Regions from separate parts of the Salipaludibacillus agaradhaerens genome, predicted to be linked through region 2. Evidence: riboswitches for the same ligand, from Rfam matches in the RefSeq annotation. Region 2 holds a riboswitch; each other region holds the start of a gene.
The links. A riboswitch is a leader RNA that binds a small molecule or an ion and turns the genes downstream of it on or off. The one in region 2 is predicted to bind thiamine pyrophosphate.

Region 1 (10,746 bases), 1.2 Mb from region 2:
CGCTGTCCGATAGATCAAGCGGAACAACTATTCATATCATTAAAGCAACGTGGGAAGGAGACGAGGTTTGTAAGATTTCCTGAGGCCAATCATGAATTATCTCGGAGTGGCCCTCCTCATTTACGATTTGCACGACTAGAAGAGCTTATAAATTGGTTCAACACACACTTAAACTAAATCGACTAGAAAGACGGTGACTCAAGCTAACTTAAGAGCTAGGCTCACTTTTAAGTGAGCTTCTAGCTCTTTAATGTTAGTTGTCCAATGGCTACCGTTTAATCTAGCAATTGATAATAAAGAATTTTAGCTTCTAATAAGGAAGAAGTACCATGTATGAACACCCGTCCATCTTTAAACAGAACTAAACGAAATTTACCTAATGAACAAAAAAGTAAATGTCTATTCTTTGAAACATGGCCTCCCCACATCACTAATATACGTTCACTGTCATCAAAATTGCGTTCAACCGTGACTGGCGGACGAATTTGAACCGTATTTCTTCCACACAATACTGCTACCTTCGTTTGGAAATGATAGTTTAAATAAGGATAAATACGTTTCTTACCGCAAGAAGTACACGACTCTTTCTTTAATTTATTGACCTGTAAATAAGAATGCTCATTTTTCCACAAATCAAAAGAAGCGAGAGTGGATCTAAAAGTCGTCTGATCACCAATCAAGAGTTTAAGTGCTTCTGTTGTTTGATAAGCTGTTACCATATGCACGACTGGATTGACAATTCCTTGTGTATCACAAGTAGCTCCTCCTATTTCAAGAGAATCTAGTAGACAATTTAAACAGGGTGTAACACCAGGAATAATGGTGAAGCTTAATCCATAGCTTCCAACACATGCGCCAAAGATCCAAGGAATATTGTACTTAATCGCTGTATCATTAATAATAAAACGGGTTTGAAAATTGTCGCAGCTATCAATGATTAAATCTACTCCTCTGATCAATTCCGCTAATTCCTCTACGCCAACATCTGAAACAAAGGCATTTATGGTCACTTCAGAATTAATTGCTTCTAATCTTTGTTTTGCTGCAATAGCCTTAGGTAATCTATTAGCCACATCTTTCTCATCATAAAGGGATTGTCGTTGAAGATTACTCATCTCTACGTAATCACGATCAACAATTGTTAATTCTCCTACCCCGCTTCTCACGAGATTTTCAGCATTAACACTCCCTAATGCTCCAAGACCAATACATAAAACATGCTTATTTTTTAATCTCTCTTGACCTTGTTCACCAATTGGTTCAAAAAACATCTGTCTTGAATAACGACTTGACATGGTTCCCCTCTCCTTTTAGCCGCCCCCAACGAATTGCACAATCTCTATTACATCTTGCTCAGAAATAACTGTTGTCTCTCGTTCATTTGTAGTTAATATTGAGCGATTCAGTTCAATGACAACTTGTTTATTACTTAATTTGAGATAATCAAGTAATTCTTCTGCCGTCATGCCTCGTGGCAGTTCTTCTTCTTTTCCATTAATGTGTACTAGCATGTGGCATCCTCCTCCTAAAATCTTTGACAGCTGAAAGCAGGTCAGCACTCTCCCATATCCCGGACATGACCGCAACACCTTTTGCCCCCATGTAAAAAACCTTCTTTACATTATCTGGTCTAATCCCTCCAATAGCAATAACAGGAATAGCCACTTCTTTAGTTATCTCTTGTAAAGAGGTCAGACCACGAGGTAAAAGAGCTCTTTTTGATGGAGAGTCAAAAATGTGGCCAAACATGATGCTGTCTGCACCGTTTTCTTCCTCTTTCATCGCTTCTCTTAATGAGTGAACAGACTTCCCTACATGTAAAGTGGGAAATGTTCGCTTAACATCCGCCGTATCAATACTTTGGTAATTAAGCTGAACCCTCTTTACTTGCTTTGTCAGAGCGACATCAACACGATCATTTACAATAATCTTGTCTAACTGGATGCCCGCTTGCAGCATATGATCTATGCAGTGAGACAGATCCTTCGCTGAAGTTGCTTTTTCTCTTAAATGAAAGTAATCAACATACGAATCAATTAAAGTAGCTTTTTCCACAAATTTTGTTAACGGCATTTTCCCATTTGAAATGACATGGATCTCGTTATTTATTAATGTCTTTTTCATATAAGCTGCCAGTCTTTCATTACAGGTGAATAATTGGCTTGCTGTAAATGTTCTTTGACTTCTTTCACAGATCGCTCATCAGAGATGTCAAATTGACTTTGTGTAACATCAGGTTCAGAATATCCGCCTACTACTGTCGAGGACTCTGCTGACATTTTTGTAACCCCAAGTGGAATCAAATTATTTCGCAATGTTGCTCGCTCTCTTGTAGAAAGGGTAATGCCAGCCCTCGGTAAAAATAATCTTGCTGCCACAATAGCTTGAACTAAATGTTTGTCGGTAATCATCACTTTCGGTTTATAGCTTCCTGCATGAGGGCGAAGCCTAGGAAATGAGACACTTACTTCTGTTTCAGGAAAGGTTTGTTGAAGGTATGCTGCATGGAGCCCTGTTATAAAGCACTCTTTTCGCCACTCATCAAGCCCAAGTAAAGCACCAATATTGACTGTCCTCATACCAGCAGCTGCTGCCCGTTCAGGTGTTTGCAAACGATAACGGAAATCTCTTTTTGGTCCAGCAGTATGAATCTCACTGTAAACCTTCTCATCATAAACTTCTTGATAAACGGTAACACCATCTATCCCTGCTTTCACTAATTTCTGATAATCTAACGTGTCCATCGGTTGAATTTCAATTGAGATAGACGCAAAATAGTCTTTTAAAATTGACATGCTTTCTATTAAATACGCCACTGAAGAATGATTTCTAGACTCTCCAGATAATAAAATAATGTGTTGAATTCCTCTATCGGAAATGATCTCTGCTTCTTTTCTTACTTCATCCATCGTCAGACGTCTTCGAGGAAAAGAATTATCTACACTAAAACTACAATATTTACAAATATTCACACAGTAGTCAGACAAATATAATGGTTGAAAAAGCAACATCGTTTTACCAAAATGCTGAACAGTTAACTGATGTGCTTTCTGAGCCATAACTTCTAAGTACGCTTCTGCCGCAGGAGACAGAAGTTTTAAAAAATCATGTTCATCTATTCTTGATTTAGTTAAAATCGTCTCAATCTCACTGGGAGATATTGATGCGAGATGATCAGCGATAGGCAACCCTTTTAAGTGTTGTAGTTTGTCATAAAAACTCACAATATGTCTCCTCTCTCCTGTTTTTTAAGAGCCATTTTCACAATACATACCACTAAATGTTTTTCGCCATTAGCTCTTCAGACAGTCAGCTGATCCTTCGGGGCATCATCTTTTACTGGATGCCTTTTTAGAGTGTGTGCAGAGACGATATAGCACGTTAGGCTTGTTCACGTTAAGATTTCAATTCTGCCGTTCATATAGCTTAATCTCATATTTGCCTCTTCATTTTTACAGGGAGCGATAATTTTTTAATCTAAAAACCCTGTTAATGGTGACGAAGCTTGAGCTTTTAAAGAGGTAGAGCCAAAACCTGATAAATAGCTTATCCTCCCTGCTTTAACTGCTAAATCAAATGCTCGCGCCATCTGAACTGGATCACCTGCTGTAGCAATTGCCGTATTAACAAGAACAGCATCAGCTCCCATTTCCATCGCCTCTGCAGCTTCTGATGGCTTTCCAATACCTGCATCCACAATAATTGGTACTGACAATTCATCAATCATCATTTGGATCATCTCTTTCATACGGAGTCCTCTATTGGACCCTATTGGTGATCCTAAGGGCATAACAACTTCGGCTCCCGCTTCTATCATTCTCTTACCTGCCATCAAATCAGGACTCATATAGGGTAGGACCACAAATCCCTCCTTTACTAAAGTATCTGTCGCCTTTAACGTCTCCTGGTTATCAGGTAATAAATATTTCTGATCTGAAATGACCTCAATCTTCACCCAATTTCCTAAGCCAGAAGCTCTCGCAAGCCTTGCGATTCTTATTGCTTCTTCCGCAGTTCGAGCACCTGACGTATTAGGCATCAGTATGATATTATCTGGTATTAATCTAACGATATCCTCTTCCTCGTTTTCAAAATTCACCCGTCTCATTGCTACAGTTACAACTTGAGTAGCTGCATGCTTAATCGCTTCCTCCATAACACGATGATCCCCATACTTGCCCGTGCCTAGAAACAAACGATTCTTAAGTTTTTTTCCACCAATAATTAGCGTGTCTTCATTCGTCATCGTTATATCACCATCCTTAATTTACTGCATTAAAAAAAGCGCCCTTGCAAAAAGGTGCGCTTAAATAAACATTAAACTCTTAAACTAACGTCTATTAAGCTTCCCTCCGCTGGTATTACCCATTTCAGGTTCAAAGAGTTGGAAAAATTCCTCTCAGCCGTCCTGTAGAACGGCACCCCTAGCTAGTAAATCTATTCATTTAAGTATGGAAAAAAAAATAAGTTCTACTGTTCAAAAAGATCTTCTTCAGTGATTCTTTTTAGAAATTGACTACTTTCTGACTCGTCCATCTCTAAATCAATTTCTTGTCCCGGCTGGAGAGACAATGCCAAAACACCTAAAAGACTTTTTGCATCAATCACCCAGTGATCTTTTTTTATAATAACCTTTCCGGAGACTTGACTGGCTTGGTTGACAAAAAAGCTTGCAGACTCAGCAAAAATAGGCTTTTTAACTGTTAACTTCATCCTTACACCTCCGTTCTGTTCTGCTCACATTATATCCAAAATTTGCCCAGATGCCAAGTGGAATTTTCCAATTGTATCTAATATTTAACCCTTTCTCAGCTAAAGTTTGATATGATGACATTAATAAGTCCATATGTATGAGGAATTTTTCTGTTATAACTTTTATTCCCACCCAGTGACTGACAAATATAAACATCGCTCCTTCATTCATGAGATTTCTTACACTTTCCTTGATAAGCGATAATAACGCAGTTTTCCTCTCCTATCATAAAACGAACCTTTAATCAGTGGGTGTATTGGTTCTTTCCCCACCAATTTGTAGTTGAGTCAATCAGGACTCTAGCGGCCGTTAGCTACCGCTAAATATATTTATCTCCCCTCTCATTTTTGAAGCGGGGGTTTTACGGACGATTATCTCTGATAAATTGAATGAAAGGATGACTTATCAACATGGAACTCATGCCTCAATCATTAAGAGAACATTTTAGACAAAAGAAAGCAAAGTTATTAGACATGAATAATTTTGTTTCAGCTGCTATTACAGTACCATTTATCGAACGGGACAATGAACTACATCTTGTATTTCAAATTCGATCACAACATGTTTCTCAGCCAGGGGAAATTTGTTTTCCTGGGGGAAAAGTAGAAGAGGGTGATACCTCTCTCAAGGAAACCGCTGTGAGAGAGTTAACCGAAGAATTAGGAATAGAAGAAAATAATGTGAGTATAATGGGGGAACTTGACTATATCGTCACACCTTTTAAATTAATCGTTTATCCTTTTTCAGGTATTATCTCTTCAGAAGCAACCTTCCAAGTGAGTAAAAAAGAGGTGGAAGATATTATTATAGCACCTGTAAGTGAATTACTAGTATTACCACGAGAAGAACATTATATAAGATTAAGTTTAAAGCCTGATAACAGCTTTCCTTATCATCTTATTCCAGAAGGAGAAAATTACAAATGGCGCACAGGTTACGTTACAGAACACTTTTATAACTATAATGGCCATATCATTTGGGGGTTGACTGCGAGAATTTTAACACATGTACTTGACGAGATAAAAGAAGCTAATACGTAACTAACTATATCCTAAACGGTAGCAATCAACTAAATTATTTACTGACTCAAAAAAGCATTTCGTACAATGGATTAAAAACTATGAAAACGAGTCTATCCTTTATGAAGGATAAACTCGTGGTAGGATCTATCTATTTATTAAGCTAGTCCTCTTCCTTCAAGAGCAACTGTTGCGTTTTAACTGCTACACCATGTAGGGAAACCGATAAGACTAACAATCCACCTACAGCTGCTAACAGCCAACCTTGTGACATTACTGCTTGTTTGGGCAAAACAGTACCGATCATCAAAAAACCAGAAAGGGCAATTAATATAAAAGCAAAGCGACGGTAATCGTCAACTTTATCTTTCAATTGCTTTATTTGACTGTCTGTCATGCTATTCACCTCAATCAACTTCAAGATTGTTTTAAACTAGATTAAGTATAACATGACAAAACAGTCGCTTACTCTTGTAATTTTTCCCTCTATTATTTTACGCCTTTACTTCTGGGAACACCGTAATTCTTCCAGCATTAGCATAACCATTTTGGCTGAATGGACTGACGCTTTAACGAGAAACTGATCGTACGATACTTTTGCATCTTTTCCTGCAATATCAGATAAAGATCTAATAATAACAAAAGGGGTTTGAAATTGGTGACACACTTGAGCAATTGCTCCAGCTTCCATTTCAGAGCAATAAGGATTGTTAAAACGTTGACGAATATCCTCTACTCTATCATGATCACTCATAAAAGAATCGCCTGATAATATAAGACCTTTCGCTGATTGTACACCTATTTCTGAAGCACACTCTTCTGCTACAGCAATAAGTTTTTCATCTGGTTCATAAAAGGCGGGCATACGCGGAACTTGTCCAAATTCATAACCAAAGACGGTTGCATCTACATCATTGTAACGAACCTGAGTCGAAATAACGATATCACCTACAGCCATCCCTTGATGGAAACCTCCAGCTGACCCTGTATTAATAATCATATCTGGAAAATAGAGTTGATTCATTAACGTTGTACTTATTGCTGCGTTCACCTTACCTATACCAGATTTTGACAACACAATTTCAACGTTATTTAGCCGGCCTAAAAAGAACTCACAACCGGCAATAACCGCTTCATCAACTATTGTCATTTTCGATTTTAACAATTCTACTTCTTCTTCCATGGCACCTATAATTCCAATCCGCATTTTAACATCCTTTCTTTTCACTATCATCCCTTTATATCATATATGATGCTCTACAACTGAACAAGTCATTTTACGTCACACCTTATTTTTCTCACTTAAAGTTTTTTATACATTGGAAAATACCGATATAGCTTCTCTTTTTAAAATCGTTCATATTTGCTACTATATAATCAAACATATATTAGTTTCAGAATGGAGAATAAACATGATTTTTCAACCCGATAGTCTAAAAGATAAAGTGGAATTTTTTGAATCTGGTTCGCTTATTGAGTTAGAAAAGTATATTACTAAAAAAATTGAAGAGAATCAGGCTCTCATGCTTGAAGTACATCACGTTTCACATAACGTGACTTTTACACCCACAGGAAAAAAATTTTACACAGCTGTTATCCATTTTAAACAGCCTTCAAAATAGGTAAAGAAAAGATCAAGGAGACACCTCCTTGATCTTTTCTTAATTATTAATGTATGGATTTGAATTTTTCTTTTCAACAGAGACAGGCATCCAACCTTCATTTTCAACCCACGAGAGCGTCACTTCATACGGACTATGCCTATTCTCTGACGTACTGACAGTCCCAACAGCTGTTTGGTGATCTCCACCATTCCCAATATACCACACCGTCATGTCATTTTCACTTAGCCCTGTGGCATATTGTAAAGCACGCGTCATTTCATCCCAGTTCACATGGCTTTTTTCATAAACAGCTGTGAAAGGCTCTTCCTGAACCGTTCCAATTGGTCCCCATTCGCCATCCTCACTATTGTCATTAGCCTCATTGTCATTATCAAAGTCATTATTACTGTTATCTTCAGCATCTGAATTGTCTTCGTTTGGTTCCTCTACCTCATTACTGTCGTTAGTATTAATAGATATATCTCCACCGTCGTTTTCTGTATCATTTCCATCCACATTCATATTGTCATCATTTTGTTGTTCTGTATCAGCCGGCACCGCTTCTTCCGAGCCACCGCTGAAAAACAAAGTCCCTCCGACGACAATAATTAACAAGGCAACAAGGCCTATGGACACATTCAAAATAACGTTTAGTTTCCTTTTCTTTCTATTATCTGAGCGCATAGGCGTATAATCATTATAACTCATTAGATGAGCTTCCTCCTTTTTCGTACCCATTCTACTATTATTATATGCTATTTTATAAATAATTTCGAGTTCATACAGGAATATTTGACCGTATTTGAGGTTTTATTTGGGTTTTAACGCACTCTCAATCATTTATTTGAAAAATGCTGTAAATTATTATCACACTAAGTTGTATAATGAGTGTGGATAAATGTAAGAACAAGCCTTTTCACTGCTTCTCTAGCCATTTTTATAATAATGTATGACAATTATAGTAAAACATGCCTAAAAAAGAACGGTCACCCGGTAAATCATCGACTGGGTGACCGTTCTTTTTATTGTACTTCTGTGATTTCAACTTTCATATCTCCACCAGGTGTTGAGACAATCACTTGATCTCCTGTCCCTTTTCCAATGAGGCTTTGGGCCATTGGTGATTCATTTGAAATTTTACCTTCTAATGGATCAGCCTCAGCCCGACCAACGATAACATATTGCTCTTCTTCACCGTCAGGTAGTTCTTTAAATGTAACTTTTTTACCTAGTGATACAACTGAGCTATCTTTATCTTCTTCAATTATTTCTGCATTACGAATCATCGTTTCAATTTGTTGAATTCGTCCTTCTACAAAGGCTTGCTCTTCTTTCGCTGAGTCATACTCTGAGTTTTCCGATAGATCACCAAAACTTCTTGCTACTTTTATACGTTCAACGACTTCTTTTCGTCGTTCCGTTTTCAGAAATTCTAATTCTTTTTCTAGTTTTTCTTTACCTTCTAATGTCATATAATGCTTCTCTTCTGCCATTGTTCCCACTCCTTAGAAAATAATGCCTTAAAAGAACGCTTTCATGTTTACTTAGTTCATAAAAGTACTTCTTGATTTAGAAACGGATTGGTTAACCATATAAAAAGGTGATTGAATAAAGCCTTGTTCGATTATGTTCATCGCATAAGGAGACCAAATGTACTTAAATAAGCTCTCAGGAGGTCACGTGTAGCTGAAGAAAAGGCTTCAACGTCTAATTTCCCTTCTTTGAATGAAGGCTGCTCATGGTATAGCAACAGCACTCACTTCTCTTAAGTGAAAAGAAAAGGATGAATCTAAGTGATTCGTCTCGCTCACTGAGGTCTTTTATTTTATACTACTGAACTGATATGCTAATGACATAAACCGTAAGCGCCCACTCTGTTCAGAAAACATCCTCTAAACAGATCAGGGCGCTGTAACTATTTATATCCAATTCAAACCGCTTCTTTAACTTGGTAATGTTCCTGCTTGCTATTATATACAAAAACTGTCTTCCCGCCAAGCTTTTTTATCACAGACAAAAAAAGCTGAAAGGCATTAATTAAATTGTATATAGTTAGACAGTATACATAAAAATATCGTTTACGCCAAGTATCATTTAAAAATCATACGTATTAAATCATGGTCTTCTCTTCAAGAACTGTTTTAATTTTTGTTACCATTAAGTCGATAGCTACACGGTTGTGTCCACCTTCAGGGACGATGATATCTGCGTACCGCTTAGTAGGTTCTATAAATTGGAGATGCATAGGCCTTACTACCGATGTATATTGATCAATAACAGAATCAATTGTTCTCCCACGCTCTTGAATATCCCTCATGAGCCTACGGATTATACGAAGGTCCGAATCAGCGTCTACGAACAACTTAATGTCCATCATATCACGTAAGGCCTCATCTTCCAAAATTAAGATCCCTTCTAAAATAATAACATCACGTGGCTCAACCATGACCACATCATTAGAGCGAGTATGATTCGCATAATCATACACCGGTTTTGCTACTGTTTGTCGTTGCAATAATTGTTGTAAATGGTCTAATAGTAATTGATTATCAAAAGCCAGTGGGTGATCATAATTTGTCTTTAGTCTCTCTTCCATCGGGAGATGACTTTGATCTTTATAATAAGCATCTTGCTCGAGCATTAAAATAGACTGCTCGGGAAATTGACAGTAAATTTCATTGGCAACAGTCGTTTTCCCAGATCCTGAACCGCCCGCTACGCCAATGATGACAGGTTTTTCACTCATGTTAATTGTTCCTTTCGCATCATATTATATGGTTTTACAGGCTTTTCAACTTTAAAGGACACAATTTGCAGCGGGTGACGAGCTGCATCTATTTCATGACCTTCTTCATCCCAAATAGTGCCTACTTTCTGAGAAAAGTCATCGATGTCCGGACCAAAAAACTCTATCATATCTCCTGGTCGAAAATGATTTCTCTGTTGAAGTGTCACCATTTGTGTCTTCTCGTTGTAATCTAATACGACTCCAGCAAAATCAAAGATGGTTTTTTGACTGTGTGTACGAAACATTTGTTCTTCATGACCAGGCGTATTTTCAAAAAAGGCAGGTGCTGTCGGTCTATTCGCACATTTATCAAGCTCCGTTAACCATCTGGGATCGATTGTAAAGTTATCAGGATCAGCGCAGTAAGCATCAATAACTTTCCTATAAACACTCACAACCGTAGCTACATAATGAATGGATTTCATTCTACCTTCTACTTTTAAACTATCTATACCTGCGTCAACGAGTTTTGGAATTGCTTCAATTAAGTTCAAATCTTTTGGAGACATGGCAAAAGGTGCGTCCTCGTCTGCAAACAACGGTTTACCTTCTCCTTCTTTTGTAGCATTTTCGCCCTCTTCA
Region 2 (10,746 bases):
AATTTCTGAAAATATGCAACTCTTTTTCAAAAAATAATGCATCAATGATTTCCCACACAATTCGACTCTTTCTTCCATCCCTTTTTAATTGCTTCCTATTCGAAACACGTACACGCCTTTTTTTCATAACCGTCTTTCATTAATTAAGAGACGGCTCAATAAAGAATTTTCAGCTGCATGATGCCATGAAGCCTTTCGCCTCATTGCCTCTTAACACGTTGCTGATCCTCCGAGGGGCCCATCTTTCACCACAGCCTTTTCTTAAATACAATCATGTGATAGATGATTTATTATGGTTCGCCTGTTCGTGTTAAATATTCACTCAAAAAAACTAGGAGATTGCTTTGACAACCTCCTAGTTTTACGAATGATAGGTCTTACCTGGCAACTGGGATATGAATCTCAAAGATCGGTTCATCAACTAATATTTTTTCGGCGTTATGAAGCTCAATCTTCAGGGGAATGTCATCAAAAGCGTCTATGTCTTCAGGCTTCAATGGCGTCAGACCTCTTTCTATTAACTCTTCTTTAATTTCCTTATACGTCTCACTAATATCTTTATCTTTTCGATGTTTATAAATAAGGTAATCACCTTCAGGAATAATCCGATATGTCATGCCACGGGGCACATCTGTGCCATTATCTACTTCCCAGCCACCGATGTACGTAAAACCATCTCTCCTGTCATGGGTAGACACTCCGATAAATTCATGGGGATTTACTTTTCCTTTGATGTCTTCTATTCGTTGTTTAGCTTCATTGATAACTGGGTGTATCTTTCCTTCAGCTGCTTCCTCAAATGTCCCTGCCCACTCTAACCCGATAATCAATCTCTCACGCATACCTCTTATTTTCATTTTCAATCCCTCCTACCAGTTTATAATAATTGTCGTTTATTCTTAATGTCTTATTCTTTGTTGTGATACCGCCCCTGTATAATGGGGGCTTGTCAGACTCTCTTTCCCGCTAGTTTTCTCTTCTACACTTTGTATTTTATCTTGTTTTCTCTCATAACACACGTACTTATTCTTAAATATGATGATTACTGCCTATGTATCAATCCCATTACTCAAGTATGATCTCAACAATATAGGGACTAAATTCTCTCTTTAATTGACTTTTAAGAGACGTTTGATACAATCTAAGAAACTAGATGAACTACTAGGGGTGTCCATAAATTTTGGACTGAGAGAAAGGTAAAAACCTTTTAACCCTCATGAACCTGATCTGGCTCATACCAGCGTAGGAAAGTAGTCACGTAACAGTAAACACGCATGTTTATGTGACCAGAGCCAGGTTCTTTCATCGTCATGAGAGGACTTGGTTTTTTTAGTCCTTTCATCAATTTAATTTTAGGGAGAGGCTCAACACATGACACGAACTTACAAATTAACATTAATGGCTATGTTGATCGCCATCGGACTAGTGGGAGCTATGTTTATATGGTTTCCTGCTGGTGTAGCGCGAGCATTTCCTGTCCAGCACGCTGTGAACGTCATCGCCGCTGTCCTTTTAGGACCTGGACCAGCCGTCTTGATTGCATTTGCTATTGGGCTATTACGAAACCTCTTAGGGATAGGGACATTGCTTGCTTTTCCGGGAGGAATGGTAGGGGCCTTATTAGCTGGCATCGCCTACCGGACTTTTAAGCATAAAGGTGCTGCTGCTCTAGGAGAAGTAATCGGAACAGCTTTCATTGGCTCACTTTTAGCTGTCCCTATCGCCCATATATTCTTAGGTCAAGCTGCCGGTGTATTCTTTTTCGTCCCTGGCTTCTTTGTATCCAGTATTTCTGGCGCTTTATTAGCATGGATTATCCTCTCACGTGTCCCCTCTCACAAATTACCTCACTCCTTTAAAAAATAACCTTATATTACTCTCATAAAGCTAAGCTTCAATCAGTGGGATTTTCCCTTCATCCCCCACTGATTGTTAGTTTAACTTTATGGACCTTTAGGGGCAGTTTATCCCCACCTTTTCTTAAGTTTTCAGGTGGGGGGTTTACTGCCCCTTTAGAGTGGGATAGAAAGTCCTGTAGGCAACAGGGCTTTTTATATGTATTTTCTTGCCAAGTACCGACAAATAAAAGGTGTCCCCATTACACATGAAAGACAATTACAAAAAAACATTGACAATGATAATCATTCTCAATAAAATCAATACTAGGCTAGTTATTTGAGATGAGGTGACCTTATTGCGTTTGTCTGACTGTTTTGAAGGGGCTACGGCGGTTGTTAGCGGGACAAACAGCGACTATTTCCTTGCTGTTTCCGATGGCATTTTACACATTACGAAAGAAGGCATTCATGAGAAAGCATGTGATGTAAAAGAGCGCATTTTAGATTTAACATCACGTGATCATATTATTGCCGGCTCTGGTGATGCTGGGAGATTTATTATTAGTTTAGACGCAGGACGTACATGGTCACATAAAAAACTTCCTACCTCGGCTTCTGCTTGGAGTATATGTATAAACTCAGCACACATGATCGTCACACACAGCAATTATCAACTTTATCTATCATTCGACTACGGTGACACATGGCAGACATATCAACCCTTCCAGCTCCTCGGCCAAGATCAACCAGCGATCCGCTCCATTTGCATTGATGGATCAACGCTTTACCTGGGCACAAAAATCCATTCCCGTTACGGGGGCGTATGGTCTGTTAATTTAACGAATCATCACGTAAAGCGACTCAAACATGATAGACGTATGATTGCCTCACTACTAAAGCGTGATAACACGCTCATATGTGCTGCTGGTACTTGCCGAAAAAATTTAGGAAGCGTTGATTTTGCCCAACTAGCATCACAAAACACCTCTAGCATAACTTGGAAAACGTGCCACGCTACAGTAAAAGAAGCATGTTATTTAGACCTTTCTGAACACAACGGGTACCTTTACACGACTACTTCCCACGATAAACAAGGCTTAAGCCACGTGGCGAGAGTCTATCTTTCTGAGCAGAAAATAGTACCATGTACACGGATTCACGGCCACGGTTGGCGTGTTACAAATCACGAGGATCGCTTTCTCGTAGCAGGGCTTTATGAATCATTATTTTCAACGTCTTACATGCCCCAGCATGTTCATTAAATTTCTAAAGGAGTTGTTTACTAATGTCCAAAGTATTACTCGTATTTGCAAGCATGACAGGGAACACGGAAGAAATGGCTGATATTATTGAGAAGGGCTTAAAAAATGCCGGTCTTGAGGTAGACAAACAAGATGTCATGGATACAGAAGCAAGCGAAATGGACGATTATTCTTATATCATACTAGGTGCTTTCACTTGGGGAGACGGTGAATTACCTGATGACTTCTTAGATTTCCATGAAGAAATGGAAGAGATGGACCTATCGGGAAAATCATTCGCTATTTTCGGATCTGGTGACACGGCTTATGAAGTTTACTGTGGCGCCGTCAATATATTAGAAGATACGGTTAAAGAATGCGGCGGTCAAATCGTAACGGACAGCTTAAAGGTTGAGCTATTCCCTGATGATGAAGATATTTGTCTTGATTTTGCAAATAAATTCGCTCAAGCAATTGAACAAAAAATTTAAGCTACTGCCTCAAACATAACGATAATGCGAGGATGTCTCTTTAAAGCTACATTTCTACTACTCGAAGGAGACATCCTCATGTTAATTTTTAATCAGTTAGTTATCCAAATTGGCATTCTCGCTTAAAGGCATACCAGAAACCCGAGGCGTCTTTAAGATGTCGCTAAATTTCTCGACAATATCGGTGAGACACAATGTTCTCCTCCACTGCCGACTGATATGTTTTTTGATCGTGCTGTTGGCGAAAGCCTTTCGCTTCATAAAAAGGAATCCCTTTATCGTTATTCTTCATAACAGAAACCCATTGCCATTTCGCACCTTGCTGTTTATGCCAATCTGTTAATCTTTCTAAAAGTTTCGTTCCGATTCCCTCATGTCGCCGGCTTGGATCGATATAAAGCACAAATACTTCTCCCGTCTCAGCACTTGTCATCCCACCACCAATTGCACCTACGACCGCTTCCCCTTCACATGCAATGATCCATCCTCCCCACTCATCACTCGTTTCATTAATTTCGTTAAGAACTCTCTTCTCATTATAAAATGTTTGAATCGTTCTTTCGATATAGTTATGATCACATAATTCCCTGTATGTGGTTCGATAAGCTTCCGAACAGACAGTAACTATTCCAGACACATGCTTCGGCTCTGCCAGTTGTATCGTCAACATTCCATCTCTCCTCCTTGATTTATCGTGAAAGATTCATAACTTGATCACTTATTTCTATTCTTTCTTTTAAATAATAGCATTTGAGTATCAAACATCTTCTAAAACAGTAGCATACTTTTGATTTTATCTCTGCTCACCGTTTTTATCCATTAACAACTCCCTCCCCATGTCAAATATTTTAAAATTTTAAAAACAATTTCTTTTATACCTTACACGGGTATGGTAAACTGACATTGTAAGTTCTTTTAATTTTCAATAACTATTGTTACTATATCAACACATACCCTATGATTTTTACAGGAGGCATCAGAAAATGACCGATAAAAAACAAGATTTTTTCGTACGAGGAATGACATGCGCCTCTTGTGTCGCTCGCGTGGAAAAAATCATCAATCGAAAAGAAGGCGTCTCCTCAGTCAGTGTCAACTTAGCTACTAACCAAGCTCAAGTGATATATGACCCAGAAATAGCGACTGAACAAGAGATTGTTAACGCTATTCATAAAGCTGGCTATGAAGCGGAACCTAAGGCTGATCCGACCGAAAAGAAATATAGTTATTCGGTGAAAGGGATGACGTGTGCCTCTTGTGTATCTCGCGTTGAGAAGGTTATTAACCGGTTAGATGGTGTTAAGGAGGCCAGTGTAAACCTTGCATCGAATCAAGCGCAAGTAACTACGTCAGACCCGTCTTTCAATCCACAGAAGGTTGCTGAAAAAGTAACGAGTATTGGCTATGAGTCAACTTTACTGGAAGAAGAAACACCGCAACTAGCTGACGACCCTCACGAACAGGAAGCGGCTAAATTAAAGCGAGATGTGGTCAGCGGGGCAATCGTCACCACCATCGTGCTTATTGGTAGCCTGCCACACATGATGCCCCACATAAGCGGTTGGGTGCCTGATTGGATGGCCAATCCTTATTTCTTATTGCTTCTTACAAGTTATGTCCAACTCGTCCCCGGGTGGCGTTTTTACAAAAATAGTTATAAAGTATTAAAAAATAAGTCGGCAGATATGAACGTGCTCGTGGCAATGGGGACAACCTCAGCGTGGGTATACAGCGGAGCTATGACCTTATTTCCTGAAACCTTAACAACGAGGGGATTTCCTTACCAACTTTATTACGATGTCACGACCGTCATTACCACATTAATACTTCTAGGCCGCTATTTTGAAGCTAAAGCAAAAGGAAAAACATCCACTGCTATAAAAAAATTAATGAATATGCAGGCTAAAACAGCTAGAGTTGTGACGAATGGCGAAGAAGTAGACATACCAGTGGAACAGGTACGAATTGACGACCTTATCGTTGTGAGACCTGGAGAACGTGTGCCAGTTGACGGGATCGTGATAAAGGGGTACTCCGCTGTGGATGAATCAATGTTAACCGGTGAATCTATTCCCGTTGAGAAATCAAAAGATGATGAAGTCATCGGTGCTACGATCAATACGTCTGGTAGCTTCACTTTTAAAGCAACAAAAATAGGAAAAGATACCGCCTTGGCCCAAATTATCCGACTTGTCAATGAAGCTCAAGGTTCCAAAGCCCCGATTCAACGAACGGTGGATATCATTTCAGCTTATTTCGTTCCAGCTGTGGTGATTATAGCTACGTTATCAGCTATCATTTGGTACATGATTGGACCTGAGCCTTCCGGTATTTTTGCCTTAACGACGTTTATCGCCGTTCTTATTATTGCCTGCCCTTGTGCGCTCGGATTAGCAACACCTACAGCGATTATGGTAGGCACAGAAAAAGGGGCTGAAAATGGGGTTCTTATTAAAGATGCTACAAGCTTGGAAAAAGCCTATAAAACAACGACGGTCGTCCTTGATAAAACAGGCACGATTACTGAAGGAAAACCGACCGTAACTGATATTCTCACGAGCCATTCATACAGTGAAGATCACTTATTAACGATTGCGGGCTCAGTTGAAACAGCCTCTGAACATCCGTTAGGGGAAGCAATTGTCCGTCATGCAAAAACGAAACAGTTACCATTAGCGGAACCTGAAAACGTAAATGCTATTACGGGATTAGGCATTGAAGCTTCGGTAGATGGACAACACATTTTGATCGGCAATGCTAAATTAATGCGCGATCACCAAGTGGATTTTACCGAGTTACTTCCTCGTGCCGAACACTTAGCTAATGAGGGAAAAACACCGATGTTCATCGCTATAGATGGCATGAGTGCTGGTATTATCAGTGTTGCCGACACAGTCAAAAAAGACTCTATTCAAGCGATTAAACACATGAAATCATTAGGTTTGGACGTGGTCATGATAACTGGCGATCATCATAAAACAGCACAAGCTATCGCCAACGAAACAGGTGTGGATCGGTTTATCGCTGAGGTTTTACCTGAGGATAAAGCGAAAGAAGTGGCGGCCCTTCAAGCTGAAGGGAATGTGGTAGCCATGGTTGGCGATGGGATCAATGATGCGCCAGCGCTCGCTCAAGCAGATGTAGGGATTGCCATCGGCACAGGAACGGATGTGGCGATGGAGACAGCTAATATGACACTTATGCGTGGAGATATTATGAGTGTGGTGACAGCACTACGCTTATCTCGTTCAACAATGCGGATGATTTGGCAAAATCTAGGTTGGGCATTCGGATATAATGTTATCCTTATTCCAGTTGCGGCAGGTGTGTTTTATCCGTTCTTTGGCTGGTTACTCAACCCAATGATTGCTGGGGCCGCCATGGCTTTCAGCTCCGTATCAGTCGTTTTAAACACTCTTAGACTCCGTTCTTTTAAATCTCTATAACGATTCACCTCCATCCACTGTTGTTTAGCTTCCCACCAAATGTGGTAAAGAAAGGACAACAACGTGATGGAGGTGTTTCATATGCCATGGGATACAAACGATTATCCTGACTCTTTAAAAAACCTAAAGACGCCTATTAAGAAAAAGGCGATAGACATTGCCAATGCTATGGTTGATGAAGGGTATGAAGAAGGCCGCGCCATTCCAATCGCAACAGAGCAAGCTAAAGAATGGTACAGTCACGCCAGTGAGAAAGAGATTAAAGAGATAACATATAAACGTGATAAAGATTTAAAAAAGCGCGATGGTGACAACCACTCATCTTCCCGACCCGAACTGATGGAAAAAGGCGAACACGTTTATCCGCATGAAAATGGCTGGGCGGTGCAAGCGGAAGAGGCCAAGCAGCCGTCTGAAGTCTTTGAGAATAAGCAAGAAGCCATTAAGCGAGCTAAAGAGATAGCTGAAAATAAACAAACACACCTCGTTATTCACAAATCTGACGGTGCCATTCAGGAACGACAATCATATGATATTCAGTAAGAAAGCCGACCTTCTAGTCATATAAAGCTAAGCTTCAATCGGTGGGAGTTTTCCTTTATCCCCCACCTAAATTAAGTTTTGAGGTGGGGTTTTACTGCCCCTTTAAGAGTGGGATAAAATTGATCAAAGTAGTAGTAGATTATAGGGGGATATTTTCTCCTAGAAAGCTTAATTAAAACAGCGTGTGGGAATCTCATCCACACGCTGTTTTATATATTCCCTGCCCGTCTCACATAACGGCAATCTTCAATTTCAATCCCTAAGCCTAGCTAAATCACATTGAGGTACAACCCCTTCAGCAGCAGCTCTACTTAACAGGGATTCAATAGCAGCATAACCATCCTCACCTAATTTTTCCGTAAACTCATTGACGTATAAATCAATATGCGATTTCGCCACATCCACTGACATTTCGTCTGCGTGACCCATAACATAGTCCATTGACGCTTCTGGATGTTTCCAAGCATACTCTACAGATCGGCGTATCCATTCGGTAATCTCTTCTTTTTTTCCTAATGACCTTTTAGCAATGATCGCCCCTAATGGAATCGGCAACCCCGTGTCTTCTTCCCACCAGTCACCTAAATCCACCATCATTGTTAAGTCGTACTGTTTGTATGTAAATCTAGCTTCATGTATGACGAGGCCCGCATCCACTTTACCAGTTTTAACAGCTGGCATTATTTCATTAAATGGCAGCACAACCACCTTACCTATTCCATGGGGAACATTTTGCGCTGCCCATAACGTGAACAACATAAAAGCAGTTGACTTATCACTAGGAACCGCCACTGTTTTTTCAGACAGATTAGCAGCGTTATCATTCCCCTTCGTCAACACTAACGGGCCACATCCCCGACCAAGTGCGCCTCCGCATGGAATCAACTGATAATCACTCAACACGTACGGTAATGCCGCATACGAAATCTTCATGATTTCAGGCCCCTTATGAGCCATTGCCCAATAATTCGTCTTATCAATATCAGCATACGTCACGTGAAGTTCAGGTGCACCGTTAATAAGTCCATTCACCCATGCATGAAACGTAAACGTATCGTTAGGGCACGGTGAAAAAGCGATGTTCATTTATAAAACCTCCTTTAAGTGCTTACTGACGTGTTCTAATGAACGAAGGGCCACATCAAGCCGCCAAGCTGATTTATCCCTCGGCCCTACTAAATTTGAAATCGTACGTATCTCTAAAAATGGCACACTAGCAATATGAGCAGCCATTGCCACTCCAAACCCTTCCATCGCTTCAGCCACAACTCCCGGCACTCGTTTTTCCAACTCATTCAATGTTTTAGCTGTCCCAGTAACAGTGGACAGTGTCGCCACGGGGCCACTATGGATAGAAAACGTGCATCGTGTGTTAAGCTCTTGAGTTAAACGCTCACCCATTGCCTTGTCACTTCTCAGTGCCGACTGGCCAAATCCTAATTCTTCAATCGGTTTAAAGCCATCATCGCTTTCCGCTCCCAAGTCTGCTGCCGTTATGTCGGTTGCAATGACAGCATCTCCAATGTTTGCCTTGTTAGGGAATCCACCGGCGACCCCCATATTAATCACTACGTCATACGAATGTTTCGCAAGGAGATTAGCTGTATTAACCGCAGCTGTTACAGCCCCAACTCCTACTGTTTGCACGTCTATATTTAAGGTGTTTTTGTTTTGAATCCCTGATAAAACAGCATTTTTTTCTGCATCTACCGAGGTGACTATTAACACATGCTTGGCCAATTGTTCCATATGATAACTCCTTTTACTGAGACTCTTTTTAGTTTATCAATAAGGCATGAAAGATGAAAGTTTTGGCTCTATTATGTTTCTGTACGGCCTTATTTGGAGTCATACCACTCTCCTGTCTCAGTTCCGTTATACATCTCTAATTGAGTAACTCGCATTCTTTTATATGGAGGTAAAAAATAGACAACACAGAAACTAGCCGTAAAAAACAGTTATCATTTTGTGATCTAAATGTAAGATTCTCATCTTTTTTTAACGGGTATAAGGATTAGTAGTTTTTTAAGCTACATCATTTATGAGGTTTAAAGTAAGCAAACGGCCTGTGCTCACACGTCCTTTTATAATAATCAGACCAACAGATCCACGCCGCTGACTAACTAGGAGGTACCACTATGAACGAATTCATCTATCTGTCTATTTTAGCAGGAATCGTCCTTTTCATAGGAATACGTGAACGGAGAAAATTAGACAAAAATATTAATACCATTCCCACCCGCATCCTCGTGAATGGCATTCGAGGAAAATCCACCGTCACGAGATTAATTACCGGTATTCTAAAAGAAGATGGGCAGCAAGTAGCCGGAAAAACGACCGGCACGTCTCCCCGGTTATTTTATTGGGACAGTGAAGATGAAGAACCTATTACCCGCAGTTTGCAAGGCCCAAACATTTCTGAGCAAAAAATGATGGTAGATAAGGTATCTAAACGAAAAGTAACGGCCTTTGTGTCGGAATGTATGGCAGTTAATCCCGACTACCAAGATGTTTTTCAAAAGCGATTTGTAAAAGCTAATATAACTATTATTACGAATGTTATGGCCGATCATCTAGATGCTATGGGACCGACTATCAATCAAATCGCTGAAGCATTTGCCCGCACGATCCCGAAAAATGGATACTTAGTCGTCCCTCCCACCACTTTTAACCGTTATTTTAAAAAGGTCGCTGAAAGTAGGGGAACTAAGATGGTCGTAGCGGATGTTGCTTCAGTAGAGGACGCGTACTTAACACAATTTCCTTTTATGATGTTCGCTGAAAATGCGGCAATCGGGCTAGCTGTCGCTGATATTCTCGGTGTAAAACGGGAGGTGGCGTTACGCGGGATGCTTCATGCACCTGTAGATCCTGGTGCAATGAAAGTCCATCAATTCGGCCATGAAGAAGCCCCAAGCTTTTTCTTCAATGGCTTCGCTGCTAACGATGCGACCTCAACACTTAATATATGGCATAAGATTTTGCAACAAGATTATCCACACAATCATAAAACTATTATTATGAACTGTCGGGATGATCGTATTGACAGAACAATTCAATTTACAGAAGATGTTCTCCCTCATTTAGAAGTAGATTCATTAATACTAACAGGGAAAAGTGTTGCCCCTATCGTTACCGCCTATGAAAATGGGACACTGCCTATTAAAAAAATTATTAATTTAGAAAA
Region 3 (10,746 bases), 770 kb from region 2:
TTGAGTGTCAAAGTGACAGGAGAGATTTACATATTTATCAAATAGGAGTATGGTTTTTGTGAAGACTTATACAAAGTATGGAAGAGGAGAGAGTGTCGTGGAAGGGATTATTGAACAAGTTGGTATTTTACAAGAACAAATTAGTAGTTTGCAAATGTTAAATCATTTTTTACTGACGTTATTTATGTTAGTACCTATGATACTTATTTCGAGAACAGTAGTAGCAGGTACACGTTACTCACCTATTTTGCTTATCGTTATATTTGGTTTAGCGATGGGGTTTATTTTAGAATCAAGTGGTGTTGCGACACCAGGCTTAGGAGAGTTTCCTGTTATTGAGTTTTTATCGAAAACAACGAATATCGCATTAATTGTGACATTTTTTGTTGGAGGACAAGAAATACGGAAAATATTTGGAAATAAAGAATTGTCTAATGCGGAATTACTTATTCCTTCTGAAGAGGAAGTGGTTTTAGGGACAACACGGACTCAACTCGTGTTTATTATCCGTTCTTTTTTCTTATTGTTAGGTATTGAAGCAGTGTCTCGCCTCATTTTAGGGTTGAATTCTTCACCGCTTGGAGACTATTATGCGATTCTCGCTTATCTCGGTTTAGTTGGGGCCATCGTTTTAATAGATAATAAGGCAATATATACTGATAAGCGGATGTACATTAAAAAAGGCGCACTAGAAATCGCGATCATTATAGGTATTTCATTAATAACATATTATTTATCATTAGCTATACAAGACCTAGTCGCCTTACCACAAATTTTCTTTGCGATGTTAATTGCCACAGCTATTGGTGCCCTTTTTTATAGTTACAGTTTTGGACCTACCATTAAAGCGCTGCTTTTTGCAGGAATTCCTGTCGTCTTAGCCGGGAATTTTATGGTTGGTGGCTCGCGAATTATGGAAGCATTCGCGATGGAGAATGCTAACGCTGTTCTTGGGTATGGTTTCTTCGGTCAAATTTTCTGGATGTTTGGTGGTATTGCATTACTTATGTATGTTGCAGGGACTGCGAATGTGAGGAATCTGGCTCCAGGAATGGCAGGCGCGCTCTCTCATACAGGATTGACTGGGGCATGTACGGCAGGGGATCTTGGCAAGAAAGCAGCAAATCGAGCACCCATGCTCGTAAATATCCCTTTTGCTATGCACATATTTGTGTTTTCTATATTAGCGATGAGCTCAGATCGTGGTGCACTTCTCATGGTACCGTCTGTTATTTTAATGATTGTAGGAGCTATATTACTAGTGATTGGACTTAAAAATTTAAAACGCTGTAATGGAATGAATGACCGTGAGGAGGTAAAAGGACTATTACAATTTGGTTTCGGTTGGCAGTTAATTGCTATATTCGGTGGGTTAATAGCATTAAGCTTTAGCTCTATGTCCTTAGAATTTAGCGCGATGGCAAAAGCATCAGCTATTTCTCACTTCGGTTTGTTTGCGGCTATTCAAGAAGGCATGTTTGGTTCAGAAGCAGCAGGTTTAGTTACATTTACCTTCTCCATGACATTCTTGATTCATCCATTTGTCTTTTACATGTTTGGTAAAGCGATGGAGAATGACGGTAACATGCCAAAACTGCCTGTGTATATTTTAACGCTTTTAGGATTAGCAGGTATGCTTTTGTCTATATTATTCTTATAAATGTCTCATTAAATTAATATATGTTGCAGAAAGTGACAGTACTTTTGTGAATGTCGGTGTTCTTCGTAAGTATAAACTTATGTGAGAACACCGTTTTTCGTGTGAAATACGCGTACAGTAATACTTCTATAAAGTACGTGCTTAATATAGAAACAGGGCTGTTTTGGAATACCGATGACATTGAAAAGATAATGTCTTTAGATACCTCATGTTGGTGAAAAGAAAAGAGATAGTATGTTAAAGTATAAAGAGTTAATAACATGAAAAAAGGAGGTAGGGAAATGCCTCATTTTCCTCTCATTTTGATAAGTGCTGTTATTTGTGTAGGGGCTTTAGTGGCAACATTGATGATCGGCATGAAACCAGAAGACAAAAACTATCGAAAACATACTAAAAATCGTATGATTATCTTATCAAGTATATATGTGGTCACGTTCGTACCAGCGCTCGTATTTACTATTCTTTATTTCTTTTTTATGCGTTGACGATTTTTATGTGAATTAACTGAGAGTATGGTATTGTAAACCATTATACCTCTTGTTTGTTAGGTGTAGAGTTGACATTATAAGTTAGTATGTTTAATCAACTACATATTAGAGCTTCAGTTTTAAACCTTCGTGCGTAGCTTTAAAACCTAGCTTCTCATAAAAGCGCAGAGCATCGGGACGTTGTTTATCCGTTGTCAATTGAACTAAATGGCATTTCCTTTCTTCTGCGCGCTTTATAGCCCAGTGAATAAGTTCTGTCCCTACACCTTTATTTCGAGTTGATGCGTCAGTTCTAACCCCTTCAATAGTGGCTCTCCATCCCCCTTGATGCGTTATATATGGGGTAAATGTGATTTGCATAACCCCGATAATGTCATTTTTTATACAAGCTATAATTAATTCATTATTTGGATCGGTTGTAATAGCATGAAATGCTTTAAGGTAACTTTCGGGAAGGGGGTGCTCGTTTCGCTCTCTTTGCCTACCTAATACATCGTCTGAAAGCATGGCCACAATTCTAGGCAAATCCTGTTCTTTGGCAGTTCGAAACGTTATGCTTTTAGTCATTGCAAAGCCTCCTCCATAGTGTGTTTCTTTAATAATTGAGTAGAAATAAAAGAATATAACTTCTTTTGTAAATAGTTGCTTGTTTTTAATCATAGTTTCTTAATATAAGGTTTAGTCCACAATGTAGTAATGCTGACAGTTATTTTTTACAGCGATTTCATAATGAGGTTTTTAAAGTATAACACGTCTAATATGAAATAGATTTCATTATATGCGGATGATAAAAAGTCACTGAAACGTAAGGCGGCGCCCTCCTGAGGAGGAAGCGCAGTCTGAAGTGAAGTCACATTCATTATTTGAACTTTCTATTTTATTTTCAATGATGAGATTCATTCAGTTATAGATGATGTTTATTATCTGATAAAAGCTGTATCACAATTTGCAAGAGCATCCTTTAACCAACGGGGATGCATCGTAAGTAAGTTTTGTGGAAGCTTGTTAGGATCATAGAATTGTACGGCAAGTGATTCATCAGAATGGCATTGTAGTTCTCCCCCAATTATTTCTGCAAGAAAACAAGTTGTAATAAAATGAACAGATTTCCCGTTAGGGTAGTTGAAAACTTGTGATGCCGGATCTGAATATACACCGATAAGCTTCTTAATTGTTACGTCTAAGTTAGTTTCTTCTTTCACTTCTCTGACAGCGGCCTCTGTCACAGTTTCTCCTATTTCTATATGTCCAGATGGAATGCCCCACAACCCCACGTCAGCCCGCTTCTGCAAAAGGACGTGGTTCTCTTCATTTAAAATAATAACAGCAACACCAGCTCTTAATTCATCGATGTGATGCATAAACTTAACGCCTCCTTTTAAATATAAAAAACGAGAAGAAAGGTTTACAGCGCATACTAAATACACTGAACCTTTCCCCTCGGACCTTTTATGTCAATAGGTGCCTTTTACATACGTAAAAGATGTAGACCTCGGTCACAGACCTATTTACTAGCGGAACCCTATCTACAGTTTTCCAGTTCTTCAATAATAGTTATGACATTGTTAACTGTTTACTATTTTATACTCTAAAAGGAAAAAAATAAAGGGATTTCAAGGAAAAAAACTTAAATGATTGATTTGAAAACATTTTTTACTTTTTTTAGTATAAGTAGTATAATGTAAGAAACAGAGAAAATTAGTATAAAAATGGGTGATAAATTAGTATGGAGTCAAGTTCATTACTGAGAGCATAGGAGGATAATAGATATAGATTGACAGATTATTATACATAATTAAAAAGTTAATGTTGCGGGGGAACGATATAGTTGAGAAGGTAAAACCTGACCCTTTGAACCTGATTACAGTTAATACTGACGTAGGGAGCAATTACATAAACCGTATGTATTGCAGCGCTTTCTACTATGACTATTAGGAAGCGTTTTTTAATATTTGTTTGCATCTATTTAAAATATTTGAGGAGGCTTTTAATATGAAAACAGTGCTTAGTATCGCTGGCTCCGATTGCAGTGGTGGCGCAGGAATTCAAGCAGATTTAAAAACATTTTCAGCTCATGGAGTTTTTGGGATGAGTGCTATCGTATCAGTCGTTGCTGAGAATACGAGCCGGGTCATTGATATACAGGATGTAACGCCTGATATGATTGAGAAGCAAATTGATGCTGTCTTTGAAGATATTGGGACAGATGCTGTCAAAATAGGGATGTTATCGACACCGCAGTGCATGAAAGCTGTTGCCAAAAAACTGATAGAATATTCACCGCGTAATGTTGTTATAGATCCTGTTATGTATGCAAAGAATGGCGCACCATTAATGGATCCTAATGCGGTAGAGACGTTGATTGACGTCGTTATTCCCCATGCAGATATATTAACGCCAAATATCCCTGAAGCAGAAAAAATAGCTAATGAAAAAGTGACGAATACGGCTGATATGGAGACTGTTGCCAGAAAAATTCACCACATGGGGTGTAAAAATGTTCTTGTCAAAGGTGGTCATGCTATGGGAGATGCTTTGGATGTGTTGTTTGACGGCGAATCATGCTATCACTTTAAAACACGTAGAATTGAAACGAAAAACACCCATGGAACGGGTTGCACTTTTTCTTCTGCAATCGCCTCTAATCTGGCGCTGGGAATGCCAGTAAATCAGGCGGTAGAACTAGCAAAAGAGTATGTGACGACAGCTATTGCCAACTCACTTGCTATTGGAAAAGGAAATGGTCCAACACATCATTTTTACGATTTATATAAAAATGGCCTTAAAGCGACTAAAAATGAAAGCTTAAAATAATGCGAACTAATCATCAACTTAACCCTTTGAATGGCTTCTAGTAGCTTATGAATCAAAAATTCAGTAGTAAGGAGACATGTTATATGGGAAAAAAAATATTTTTAGCAGCTCCGTTTAAAAGCTTAGTAGATAAAGAGACATCCATACTTGAAACTAACATGAAAAAGCGACTTATAGATTTAATAAATTATTTGGAGGATTTAGGATATGAGGTTCATAATGCCCATAAACGAGAATTATGGGGAAAGGAGTTTATGACGCCAGAACAGTGTACAAAAATCGACTATGATGAAATAGAAAGTTGTGACATTTTTATCGCTTTTCCAGGACTTCCAGCCTCTCCAGGGACCCATATTGAGATCGGATGGGCATCGGCATTTAATAAAAAAATGATCCTGTTATTGTTTGAAGATCTGGAGAATTACGCATACTTAGTAAGGGGATTGCACACTGTCTCAGACGTTAATTATATCGTCTATAGTGAAGAAGATTCTTATATGGACAGATTAGATGCGCTTATAAAGGAGATAGAAAATAATGAAGTTCAGTCACTTTGAAGAGGCTTACCTTCACACCATGGATCAAGTCTATTATTCTCCTGAGTATGAGAATAATCCGAGAGGATTTAAAAGTAAAGAACGATTAAATTGTTCATTTGAAATTAAGAATCCCATTGAACGAGTATGTTATAAACCATCTCGCCAAGAAAATATAATCTTCAATTTTGCTGAGGCTCTTTGGTATTTATCAGGAAGCAATAAGTTGGATTTTATTAGTTATTACGCTAGCAATATCGCAAAGTATTCTGCTGATGGTGAGATATTGACTGGGACTGCTTACGGTCCGAAACTGTTTTCATTTGGAGAGAACAAGATCAATCAATGGGAAAGGTTAATTAACGTATTAATAGAGGATAAAGATACGAAACGTGGGTTTATTCAAATATTTGATGCAAATGAAGATATTTTTTTACGCAATATTGATGTGTCATGTACGATAGGCTTACAATTTTTTCAAAGAGAGAATGACTTGCATTTATGTACTTTTATGAGAGCGAATGATGCGTTTCGAGGTATTGTAAGCGATATATTCTCGTTTACATTTATTCAAGAAATGATGGCGACGCAATTAGGTTTAAACACTGGTAAATACTATCACAATGTGGCGACGATGCATATATATGAGCCCGACAATCCAAAGGTTGAGAGTGTGTTATCAGATGAAACGAATACTTGTCAGTTGAATTATTCATTTCCGTCTATGCCACACAAAAATAATTGGGAGGATTTGAGGACAGTTATTGAATATGAAGCATTATTAAGAAACAGGGAACTGGCATTATCAAAGGAACAGATTGATGCTATAGAGATTGACGAGTATTGGAAACAGCTCATCACGTTGTTTGCTATCTATCAAAGCATCTATTATTCAAAAAAAATAGACGCACAGTTGTACCATACTCTGTTACCGATCTATCAATATTTTGTTAAAAATAAATGGGCAAGTCTTTTATAGGAGGATGAGATCATGGGGACGTCATGGAAATCATCAGATGTCACGGAAAAATTTAATGACTATAATGACATGCTTGAAGATATATTAGGGTTTCAAGTATTATTCGACGAAATAAAAGAAAGCAGCCAAGCCCATCATATACTTGATTATGGATGTGGGCCAGGGAAAGTAGCTGAACGATTAGCTGGACTTAACGAAAATTACCAAATCGTAGCTGTAGATGAGTCTAAAGGTATGGTAGACATTGCAAAAAATTATCGCCATAAAGAAAATATTGATTACCGGCTTATAGCCAATGATAATTTAAGTTTTTTACAGGATAACTCAATGGATATTGTGATCATTTGCTTTGTGTTTATAAATATATCGAGTGAAGAGCGGATAGGAAACGTCATTAAAGAAATTTACAGAGTTTTAAAACCTTCTGGAAAATTACTGATTTTAGATTCTAACCCAAATGCGATCGGCTATGAATTCTCAACATTTAGAAATGGTGTAAAAGGCAAGACCTATAAAAACGGTGATAAGAAACAACAATTTTTGCATATTTTAAATAGGCCTGACTTAGTTCTAGATGACTATTATTGGACACGAGAGTTTTACATGTCAGTTTTAGAGGAGGCGAGATTTAGCGAAATTGGTACATGTGAACCGACGATTGAGACGCTCACAGCTAGGAAAGTGGAACAGGCTAAACAGAAATACAATGTCACAGAATGGGGAGATGAAAAAGATCAAGCCCCCTTTATTATTTTTAAAGCGAAGAAAACGGACATGTAGCTAATAGATGTAAATTTAAAGGAGGATATATGATGAACAGGCTTTTATCTATAAAGGGAAAAATAGCTTCCATCATGAGTATACTCGTTTTCACAAGTATTTTTAGCTATTCGAGTCACGTTTACGGAGATGGCCAACTTACAGAAACGGAAGAGTTAGATTCATTGACTGTAGCTTTATATCCTTATGTGCCAGATTTGGAAAGGTTCGAAAAGGCGGTTGCCGAAGAATGGGCTACCGTTCAACCAGATGTGGCATTGAATTTTGTAGATTGGGATGGATATTCTTCGGATCCATATGAGGATTTAGATGTGTTTGTTTTTGATGCGATATACCTTTCTCATTTTATTGAGGAAGACTATTTGATGCCACTTACACATGATGAGATTGATGAAAGTTCAGATATTTTATCATTCGCATTAGATGGCGTCACAGTTAATGATCATGTTTATGCAATTCCACAGATCGTGTGCACGAACTTGTTATACACAAGAGCAGATGATTCATCCCTGTCAGAAGTGTCATCAGTTCCTGAGTTATATCAGAAGGTTGGGCCTAGACAATCTAGTGGCATTATTCCAGAGCATGGTGAAGGTCTGTTAATAGACATGTCAGGTAGTACAACGAAAGTTCTTATGTATCTTGATGCGCTCCTTGATACAACAGGCGTCTATACGGACTATGACGTTTTACCAGAATTAACTCACTTAAACAGAAGTGCGTTGAAGAGTCTTGTCATGTTACAACGAATGGCAGGAGCGCAACAGTCAAATTATTGGCCAGACAATAATGATCCCTATATCCGAGCTAAATGGTTTGAAGAAGGCTATGGCAAAGCTTATATTGGTTACACAGAAGCTATGTCATCCATGGGTGATTTTGCTAATGACGTTAATTTCAAAACAATATCTTTATCAAATACGACAGATATCCCAGTATTTTATGGTGATGTGGTCGGCATAAATTCAGCAATCACTGATGAAGATAAACAGGAAGTAGCTATTGAGCTAGCTAATGTTATTGCCGCATCAGACACATTAGTTGATGCTGTGGCACCAGACGAGAATAATCCCTATCCCCAATACCTGCTACCAGCGAGAGAGAGCGTCTATGATAAGTTAGCAGGGGACTATCCGATTTATGGAGAGTTAAAAGGTATAGCAACCCATGAAAACAATAAACTATTTAAGATGGGACCAGATGCTCGACCATGGCTGGATGAAGCGAAACCTATTATTGCGGAGAAGTTAGCCACAAAAGCCAGTAAAAAAACACTAGATTATCGTCCTGCAATTAAATAACTAGATCGTAAAACATGACAGGATCATAAGGCTAATATCATCTGAAATCTAACATTTTGAGATGCTTTTATCAATTAGAGATAATGGCATCTTTTTTAGTTGTGTAAAGTTAACTTTACAAAATGTATAGTTTGTTTTACAATATATCTGTAAAGTAGACTTTACATTTTGGAGGAGGAAGGATTCATGTGTTAATAAATAACGTGAAAGAATTACGTGCAAAACATGGGATGACGCAAAGTGCTTTAGCCGAAAGAGTCAATGTGACGAGACAAACAATTGTAGCATTAGAAAAAGGGAGTTATATCCCATCGTTAATGCTAGCTATGAATATAGCTAAAGCCTTTGACTTAGCTATTGAAGATATTTTTTTTATAAAGGAGGAGGATGAAACATGAGTATCTTTCGCCATATAGCCATCACTATGACGTTAGTAGTATTATTTGGGTGGGTCATGAGTGAATTCTATTTAGCAATGGTGGATATATCGCAGTTCAATCCTAGTGCTGGAGATACGACGATGTTTGAGATAAATCTTAATCCGTTGCTTGCCTTTGTTTGTTTAGGTGGTGTGACGACTTTTGTCCGTCTTCGAAAGCGTAAGAAAGAGGAATGGTCGAAAGCCTTGTTACTGCCTGAGGAATTTAACGAAAAAGATGAACGGGAGACTGAATTAACGAATCGAGCTTGTCGGGCATCTTATATTAGTTTAATGTGGGCCACGCCGATCATTTGTGCTCTGTTGCTTTTTTATCCAATTGTATCAGAGACAATCCCATTTTATCCGATTATAATTTTTCTCTTATTGCCTTTAACCCAGTTATTAACTTACATCATCTCATGGTATCGACATTATTAATCTTAATTCTGTTTTAAGGGTTAGGATCTTCTCTTCAACTCAACGCGTAGTCTACATGAGAATTATTAATCAGGTGACGTCGAGACGCCACCTGATTTCTCGATACTTCAATCATTTATTTTATAGCAATATAAATGTTAATGTCGCCATTTACTTGGTATTCTTCATAATCATAGGAGTAAGCTCGTTTTAATTCACCTGATTCTTCTAGATGCCAAATTTTTTGCCACGCCTTAAAAACGCCTTGTTCATCAGTTGTATCGACGTTAAAAATCTCATATTTTTCATTTTCTGAAAGTGATAAATCAGCCGCTTCCTCTGTCGTTTTAATTGCGACACTCAATGTATAGTCCCCTTTATAGTCACTCTCATAATCATGATATAGTCCGTATAGGGAATCATGATGATCAGCTAGCTTAGAACTAGCGGCTTTCCATAGCTCAGTTATTTTTTGCAATACGAGATCATCATTAAAATTGTTAGTTCGTGTACTTTGAATAAGTGATAAGTTCATGAGATTAGCTCCTTTTTGGTATGTAATGGTAAACAGCAATCGGGCTTTCGAGTTGTTTAATTCAAGGGAGTATAGGCTATAAAGATAAATATGGGAACATGTGTTCTTAAATAGTTTAGCATATATCTTTTTTCTTGTCTATTGTAATTGTAAGAGTTAATTGCTCTCAGCAAAGGGAGAGGGGGGATAATAAATGAGCGGTGGTCATGAAATATCGAGGGGTAGTTCGTTTACTTTGCGAAACACATTTGCATACTAAAAGACATGTTATTTATTGTCAAACAACATGTCAAACGTTATATCTAATTGAAAAACAGGTAATAAAGGGCGCCTGCTACAATAAAAAGTGGTGTGATGACATATAAGGAACGTTTAACGCTCTTAAAAAAAGCACGGCTTCCTCGGCCTTTTTCCTCCACAACTGCAAGCTCAGCGGCAAGCCAAAACAGAGTCACAGCACCTATCCCGATTCCTAGTATCCAACCCATCATACCATCCTTTCCCAGTTTAATAATTAAATTGTAACACAGCTAAGTCGAGTGAATAATGATGTTTTTAAAGCAATAACACGCCTAATATACAATAAGTATTAATTTTATCGTAGACAACCATCCGGCTGAAATGAGACAGTCATAGTCATGATTTGAATTTATGACTTTCATTTAGCTAAGTAGTAGATTAATTTTCTTTAGAACAGGAGGAGTTATTAACAGTGTCTGCTGTTATTTTCACTTGACAACAAGTCGTTGTTTTAGATTTTTTACTAGTAGAAGTTAAAGCTTTAAACTATTTTTTCATAGGGTGTCACCTCCTTT

Region 1: another riboswitch for thiamine pyrophosphate. It lies ahead of BK581_RS05250 (thiazole synthase); the one in region 2 lies ahead of thiW (energy coupling factor transporter S component ThiW).
Region 3: another riboswitch for thiamine pyrophosphate. It lies ahead of thiD (bifunctional hydroxymethylpyrimidine kinase/phosphomethylpyrimidine kinase); the one in region 2 lies ahead of thiW (energy coupling factor transporter S component ThiW).

Annotation. Positions count from the first base shown of each region.
Region 1 is NZ_KV917378.1:1,087,443-1,098,188, forward strand. Features, by position in the region: gene BK581_RS05225 (S9 family peptidase) at 1-177, shown strand, start outside; gene BK581_RS05230 (ThiF family adenylyltransferase) at 276-1,295, opposite strand; gene thiS (sulfur carrier protein ThiS) at 1,311-1,511, opposite strand; gene tenI (thiazole tautomerase TenI) at 1,495-2,124, opposite strand; gene thiH (2-iminoacetate synthase ThiH) at 2,121-3,224, opposite strand; gene BK581_RS05250 (thiazole synthase) at 3,473-4,246, opposite strand; TPP riboswitch at 4,331-4,436, opposite strand; gene BK581_RS05255 (HPr family phosphocarrier protein) at 4,471-4,713, opposite strand; gene BK581_RS05265 (NUDIX hydrolase) at 5,164-5,793, shown strand; gene BK581_RS05270 (YrhC family protein) at 5,936-6,169, opposite strand; gene mtnN (5'-methylthioadenosine/S-adenosylhomocysteine nucleosidase) at 6,275-6,979, opposite strand; gene BK581_RS05280 (DUF2536 family protein) at 7,185-7,394, shown strand; gene BK581_RS05285 (YrrS family protein) at 7,434-8,084, opposite strand; gene greA (transcription elongation factor GreA) at 8,399-8,869, opposite strand; gene udk (uridine kinase) at 9,487-10,122, opposite strand; gene BK581_RS05300 (peptidase U32 family protein) at 10,119-10,746, opposite strand, start outside.
Region 2 is NZ_KV917378.1:2,248,256-2,259,001, forward strand. Features, by position in the region: gene BK581_RS10500 (GyrI-like domain-containing protein) at 378-857, opposite strand; TPP riboswitch at 1,154-1,266, shown strand; gene thiW (energy coupling factor transporter S component ThiW) at 1,372-1,866, shown strand; gene BK581_RS10510 (WD40/YVTN/BNR-like repeat-containing protein) at 2,195-3,100, shown strand; gene BK581_RS10515 (flavodoxin) at 3,124-3,570, shown strand; gene BK581_RS10520 (GNAT family N-acetyltransferase) at 3,734-4,240, opposite strand; gene BK581_RS10525 (heavy metal translocating P-type ATPase) at 4,554-7,016, shown strand; gene BK581_RS10530 (DUF2188 domain-containing protein) at 7,098-7,559, shown strand; gene BK581_RS10535 (1,4-dihydroxy-6-naphthoate synthase) at 7,812-8,645, opposite strand; gene BK581_RS10540 (futalosine hydrolase) at 8,646-9,308, opposite strand; gene pgsB (poly-gamma-glutamate synthase PgsB) at 9,698-10,746, shown strand, end outside.
Region 3 is NZ_KV917378.1:1,475,382-1,486,127, reverse strand. Features, by position in the region: gene BK581_RS07225 (hypothetical protein) at 155-1,660, shown strand; gene BK581_RS07220 (hypothetical protein) at 1,942-2,145, shown strand; gene BK581_RS07215 (GNAT family N-acetyltransferase) at 2,254-2,715, opposite strand; gene BK581_RS07210 (NUDIX domain-containing protein) at 3,069-3,509, opposite strand; TPP riboswitch at 3,952-4,050, shown strand; gene thiD (bifunctional hydroxymethylpyrimidine kinase/phosphomethylpyrimidine kinase) at 4,141-4,962, shown strand; gene BK581_RS07200 (TIR domain-containing protein) at 5,046-5,519, shown strand; gene BK581_RS07195 (thymidylate synthase) at 5,500-6,477, shown strand; gene BK581_RS07190 (class I SAM-dependent methyltransferase) at 6,490-7,257, shown strand; gene bcmE (thiamine pyridinylase) at 7,287-8,558, shown strand; gene BK581_RS07180 (helix-turn-helix transcriptional regulator) at 8,747-8,956, shown strand; gene BK581_RS07175 (hypothetical protein) at 8,953-9,417, shown strand; gene BK581_RS07170 (GyrI-like domain-containing protein) at 9,533-9,931, opposite strand; gene BK581_RS07165 (hypothetical protein) at 10,234-10,419, opposite strand.